Sandaracinus amylolyticus: one gene and its partner. The protein of the gene in region 1 interacts with the protein of each later gene in a pairwise test. Links are inferred from orthologs where the notes say so. Each region holds a gene or a part of one and is shown on either strand. Other genes may lie near its edges. The genes, in order: ung and ndk.

The links.
Region 2: the proteins of ung (region 1) and ndk interact in binary tests that used the Escherichia coli proteins (3 or more experiments, as listed by UniProt). The link is inferred for Sandaracinus amylolyticus from one-to-one orthologs.

The regions. Positions count from the first base shown.
Region 1 is NZ_CP011125.1:10,024,335-10,027,365, reverse strand. The notes cover bases 38-2,755. They hold ung (uracil-DNA glycosylase), read left to right. Parts: upstream 38-925; coding sequence 926-1,585; downstream 1,586-2,755. Other genes in these bases: DB32_RS42495 (hypothetical protein), read right to left, coding at 1,577-2,755; DB32_RS42505 (DinB family protein), read right to left, coding at 318-806; DB32_RS42510 (deoxyhypusine synthase family protein), read right to left, coding at 38-236. In the rest of the region: more of DB32_RS42510, read right to left, coding at 1-37; more of DB32_RS42495, read right to left, coding at 2,756-3,031. UniProt on the Escherichia coli protein: Excises uracil residues from the DNA which can arise as a result of misincorporation of dUMP residues by DNA polymerase or due to deamination of cytosine.
Region 2 is NZ_CP011125.1:4,235,525-4,238,706, forward strand. What follows is about bases 234-3,102. They hold ndk (nucleoside-diphosphate kinase), read left to right. Parts: upstream 234-1,394; coding sequence 1,395-1,811; downstream 1,812-3,102. Other genes in these bases: sucC (ADP-forming succinate--CoA ligase subunit beta), read left to right, coding at 234-365; sucD (succinate--CoA ligase subunit alpha), read left to right, coding at 369-1,256; DB32_RS18015 (hypothetical protein), read left to right, coding at 1,870-3,102. In the rest of the region: more of sucC, read left to right, coding at 1-233; more of DB32_RS18015, read left to right, coding at 3,103-3,182. UniProt on the Escherichia coli protein: Major role in the synthesis of nucleoside triphosphates other than ATP. The ATP gamma phosphate is transferred to the NDP beta phosphate via a ping-pong mechanism, using a phosphorylated active-site intermediate.

The DNA of each region.
Region 1 (3,031 bases):
TTGAACACGTCCTCCTCGAGGTTCGCGCCCGTGCACGAGATCGCGTGCACGTAGCCCTTGCGGATGAGGCGACCGAGGATGCGCCCGATGCGCGCGGTGCTCATCGCGCCCGCGAGGGTGACCATCATCTTGCCGCCGCTCTGGATGTGCGCCTCGTACGCCTTCGCGGCGTCCACGACCTCGCGGCTGTTGAAGTGCAGGAAGTGGCGGTCCATGAACGCGCGCACGGTGCTCATCGTCTGGTCTCCTCGAAAAAACAGGGGGGCCGAAGATAGCGCTCCACGACGCAGACGCGAGCGCTTCGGCGTGCGGGCGGATCACGCCCGGAGCATCGCCACGAGATCCGTCACGCCCGGATCGTGACCCGCCTGCATGAGCAGGGTCGTCACCTGACCGCGGTGATGCGTCTGGTGATTGAACATGTGGGCGACCGCGTGCCAGAGCGGAAGCTCGTTCGCGGCGCCGCGGCGCGAGTACCGCAGCGGTCCGGCGAGCGTCTCGTCGGTCAGCGTGGCGATGAAGGCGACGATCTCGTCATCGGTCTTCGCCCGCTCGCGACGGAGCTCGTCGAAGCTCGCATAGAGCTCCTGATCGAGCGATCGGATCCCCCCGGGTCCCATCTCGCCCGCCTGCAGCTGCGCGCCGGTGAAGCGCCCCATCCACACGCGATCGGCGAGGAGGAGATGGTTGAGCGTTCCGTGCACGGACCGGAAGAACGCGCCGCGATCGGCCTTGCGCTCCTCGTCCGTGAGCGTCTCCGCGACGGCGTAGAGCTTGTCGTTCATCCAGCGGTTGTAGCGAGCCATCACGCGGGCGAGGTCGGGCGTCATGTGTTCGCGCGCAGCGTACCTCGGTTCACGCCGGGCTCGGCCGCGACGACCGACGGAAACGTGCTCGAGGAGAGCACGCGAGCCAGGCTCGTCGCGTGAAGATCCCCGACGGCTGGATGCCCATCCTGCGCGGTGAGCTCGAGAAGCCGTACTGGCGCGAGCTCTCGGAATTCGTCGCGGCCGAGCGCGCGCTCCACGAGGTGTTCCCCGCCGACGACGAGGTTTTCGCTGCGCTCGAGCACACCGCGTTCGACGACGTGCGCGTCGTGCTGCTCGGACAAGACCCGTATCCGACGCCGGGGCACGCGCACGGTCTGTGTTTCTCGGTGCGCGAGGGCGTGAAGCCGCCCGCGTCGCTCGCCAACATGTACCGCGAGCTCGAGAGCGATCTCGGCGTGCCGATCGCGACGACGGGCTCGCTCACCAAGTGGGCGGAGCGCGGGATGCTCTTGCTCAACACCGTGCTCACGGTGCGCGCGCGCGAGCCCAACTCGCATCAGAAGCGCGGCTGGGAGACGTTCACCGACGCGATCCTCTCGGCGCTCTCGGCGCGCGAGCGACCGATGGTGTTCGTGCTGTGGGGCACCGCGGCGAAGAAGAAGGAGAAGCGGATCGACGCGACGCGGCATCGGGTGGTGTCGGGCGCGCACCCTTCGCCGCTGTCGATCAAGCACTTCAAGGGATCGAAGCCGTTCTCGAAGATCGACGCGGCGCTGCGCGACCTCGGCGAAGCGCCGTTCGATTGGTCACTGTGAGGCTGCAGGGGCGAAGAACTCCGCGATCAACGTCTCGCGGAAGAGCTGCGTCGCGCGCGGCCCGAGCGGCGTCACTGCGCCGGTCGTGAGCGGTCCCTCGCGCAGCGCGAAGCGCGCCGCGAGATCGCGGTTCGACAAGAAGTACGAGCCGTCGTCGAGCTGCGCGAAGAGCGCGCCGTCGACGATGCGCGCCCAGAGCCGCGCGCCATCGCGCAGCCTCGTGATCCTCACCAGATCCGCCTCGAGGCGATCGATGCGGAACGCGCCGTCACCGGTCGTCTGGGTCGATCGATCGGCGCTGTCGGCGTAGTCGGCACGGATGCGATCGAGCTCCGCGACCTCGGCGCACGCGCCCGCGATCGGCGCGCTCTCTGCGCCGGGGCACACCAGGTCGGCCTCGACGCAGCGACAGCGCGAGCGCGCCGCGCGCGGTGCGCTTCGAGGCGTGGTCACGCCGCTCGCATCGAGCAGATAGCCGCCGCTCGACGCGCTCAGGTACACGCCGCGCTCGGTCGGCGTCGCGGTGTAGAGCGAGCTCGCGCGCAGCAGCTCGGGCGGGGTCGCGGGCGCGCTCGCGTCGACGCGCGTGATCGTTCCCTGCGCGAGGTCCAGGCTCGCGCGCTCACCGCGCGGTCCGCTCAGCAGCAGCGTCCCTGCCCCCTCGAGGCTCGCGCGCGCGGGACGCCGCATGCCCTGCGGGTACGCGACGATCGTCGGCTCGGTCGCGGGCAGCCGCAGCACGTGCACCTGGATCACGCCGCCGCGCGCCTGCACGGCGCTCACGACGACGCCGCGATCCGCGTAGAGCAGCGTGCCAGGGAGCGACGCGTGATCGCGCAGCTGCACGCTGCGTCCCGCGAGCGCGAGGGTGTCCACCTCGACGCGCTGCAGGCCCATCACGACGTAGGTCGTGCCCTCGTGGGTGAACGTCGCGACGCCGTAGTCGAGCAGGTCCTCGGGCGCGTCCACGCGCGTCGCGCTCGCGTCGTCCACGCGGCGCCATCCCGCCTGGGTCCGATAGAGCACGCCGAACGCGGTGTCGACGACGCGCGCGGTGTCGGTCTGCGCGAGCCCGAGGTACGCGTCGCGCGTCAGGTCCCAGCGCCACACGCGCCCCGCGAAGCGCGTCGCGGCGCCGCCCTGATCGGTCACCGCGAAGAGCACCTCGCCGTCGCGCGCGACCGCGGACGTGTCGTACCAGTCGCCCGAGAGCGCGATGCGCCGCACCGCGCGCACCAGACCGGTCGCGCGATCACGCAAGCAGATGCGCCCGGCCGCGAGCGCGATCGTCTCGCCCTCGCGCATCGCGCACGACTGCGGCACGAGCTCGCGCGTCGGGTAGCGCGCGGCGAGCGCGGTCGCGAGATCCTGCGCGTGCACGCGCGACGAGACGAGGCTCGCGATCCCGAGCGCGAGGAGCGCGCCGATCCGTGTGCGTTGGTGCAT
Region 2 (3,182 bases), 5.8 Mb from region 1 along the record:
TCGCGATGTCGACGATGGACATCATCAAGCACTTCGGCGGTCAGCCCGCGAACTTCCTCGACGTCGGCGGCGGCGCGACGAAGGAGCAGGTCACCGAGGCGTTCACGATCATCACCAAGGACCCGAGCGTCCGCGGGATCTTCGTCAACATCTTCGGCGGGATCATGAAGTGCGACGTCATCGCCGCGGGCGTCATCGCCGCGACGAAGGCGGTCGGTCTGAAGGTGCCGCTCGTCGTGCGCCTCGAGGGCACGAACGTGGAGCTCGGTCGCAAGATGCTCGAGGAGTCGGGCCTCGCGATCACGCCTGCGAACGACATGAAGGACGGCGCGCAGAAGATCGTCGCGCTCGCAGGGAAGGGCTGATTCATGGCGATTCTCGTCGGAGAGAACACGCGCGTCGTCGTTCAGGGCATCACGGGCTCGGCGGGTGGATTCCACGCCGACATGTGCATGGCCTACGGGACGAAGATCGTCGGCGGCGTGACGCCCGGGAAGGGCGGCACGACGTTCGAGGGCAAGACCAGCGGCAAGAAGGCGCCCGTCTTCGACACGATGGTCGACGCGGTCGAGAAGACCGGCGCCAACTGCTCGCTGATCTTCGTGCCGCCGCCGTTCGCGGCGGACTCGATCCTCGAGGCGATCGACGCGGGCGTCGACCTCGTCGTCTGCATCACCGAGGGCATCCCGGTCACCGACATGCTGAAGGTGCGCCGCGTCCTCGACTCGCAGACGAAGACGCGCCTGATCGGCCCGAATTGCCCGGGAATCATCACGCCGGGCGCGTGCAAGATCGGCATCATGCCGGGCCACATCCACCGCCCCGGCCACATCGGCGTCGTCTCGAAGTCGGGCACGCTGACGTACGAGGCGGTGCACCAGCTCACGTCGCTCGGGCTCGGTCAGAGCACGGCGGTGGGCATCGGCGGCGACCCGGTGAACGGCACCGACTTCGTCGACGTGCTCGAGATGTTCAACGCGGATCCCGACACGCACGGCGTGATCCTGATCGGCGAGATCGGCGGCAGCGCGGAAGAGCGCGCGGCCGAGTACATCAAGAAGCACTTCAAGAAGCCGGTCGCCGGGTTCATCGCGGGCGTGACCGCGCCGCCGGGCAAGCGCATGGGCCACGCGGGCGCCGTGATCAGCGGCGGCAAGGGCACGGCGGCGGAGAAGCAGAAGGCGCTCATCGAGGCCGGCGTGAAGATCGCGCCGACTCCGAGCGACATGGGCGCGACGCTGAAGTCGCTCCTGTGAGCTGATTCCCGATTCAGCTGCTCACACACACGAAGCGTCCCGTCGATTTACGACGGGACGCTTCGTTGCTTTTGCACGAGCCGCAGTGTTGCTTTTGCGCTATAGGCGGCGCCGAAAATCAAGGAGAACGAGCTCACCATGGCCACCGAGAAGACGTTCGCGATCGTGAAGCCCGACGCGGTCGAGAAGAATCACATCGGCGCGATCCTCGCGCTCATCGAGAAGAACGGGCTCAAGATCCGCGCGCTGCGCATGATGCACATGAGCCGTCCGATCGCGGAGGGCTTCTATCACGTGCACAAGGCGCGTCCGTTCTTCGGCGAGCTCGTCGAGTTCATGACGCGCGGGCCGTGCGTCGTGATGGTGCTCGAGGGCGAGAACGCGATCGCGAAGTGGCGCGAGCTGATGGGCGCGACCGACCCGGCGAAGGCCGCGGAGGGCACGGTGCGCAAGCTCTACGGCGCGAACGTCGGCGAGAACGCGACGCACGGCTCGGACGGCCCGGACACGGCGAAGTTCGAGATCGGCTGGTTCTTCCCCGGCTACGACGTGTGAGTGACGAGGACGCGGAGGGGCTCGCGACGGCTCCCTCCGCGTCCTACTCTGTTCGTTCGTGGTCCGCGTCGTCCGTGCCGTGCTCGGAGCCGCGCTCGCGCTCGTCGCGAGCTGCGGTGGAGCGCAGGACGACGGCGAGACCACCGCGCGCGAGGAGACTGCAACGCTGGACGAGGCCACGCGCCTCGCGATGCTGCTGCCCTCGAGCGCGGATCGCTGCTCGGTCGCGCGACCTTCGCTCGTCGCGGATCGTCGTCGCCCGCTGATCCTGCACGCGTCGCAGGGCGACGTGCTCGCGTGGTCTCGTGATCTGCGCATCGTCGCGTACGCGTCGTCGCGCCGCCTCGACGAGCGTGGTCGCGCGCAGAGCGTGACGCTGCTGAGCCTCGCGGGCGGCCAGGGCGAGCGGCGCGAGGAGCTCGAGGCCGCGCTGCCGGTGCGCGTGCGCTGGGAGGGCGAGCCGTGTCGCGCGGACCAGTGCGATCTGCCGCGCGCGTCGATGCTCGACGGGCGCACCCTGCGGATCGAGCGCGGCGCGCCGAGCGAAGCTCGCGCGGGTGGCTCGCCGTGTGTCGATCTCGCGATCGCGTGGCCCTCGGCGGTCGAGCTCGACGTGTCGCGACAGGACTGCGAGGAGGCGCGCGCCGAAGGCTGCGTGCAGCGACGCATCCTCGAGCCGACCGACGACGGACTGCGACAGCGCGTGGAGGACGCGCTCGAGAGCGAGCGCGCCGCGATGCGCGCGCTCGAGTCGCTGCGGCTCGTGCCGGGGATCGAAGGCGGCATCGACGTCGATCGTCGCGGCGCGACGGTCGTCACGCTCCGCGCGATCTCGTGGGCCGAGCTCGAGCTCTTGCTCGAGGACGAGCGCATCGAGCGCGCCGCGTACCGCCGCCGCGACGAAGCGCGTCGCACGCGCGCGCTCGACGACGTCGACGTGGAGAGCCTGCCGCTCGTGCGGCAGCAGGTGCAGCTGCGCGAAGAGCGCCTCGCGCGGTTGCACGGCGAGGGACGACGACGTGCAGCGGACGAGCTCGCGACGTTGCTCTCTGCCGCGACCACGCGTCACCTCGCGACGCGTCCGGCGGACGCCCTCGATCTCGCGCGGCGCTTGGTGCGTGTGCAGCTCGACGAGCTCGACGATCCCGCGGGCGCCGCGCAGACGATCGACGCCGCGCTCGCGACCGGCACCGCTCCGCGCGAGACGTGGCGCGGCCTCAGACGCGAGGCGCGCATCGCATCGCTCGTGCGAGCGCTCGCCACGCCCGACGAGGCGAGCGCGCTCGACGATGCCGCGAGCGCGATGCGCGAAGACGGCCTCGCGCCCGACGACACGACGGCGCGCGCTGCGGCGCGTGATCTCGCGGCGCT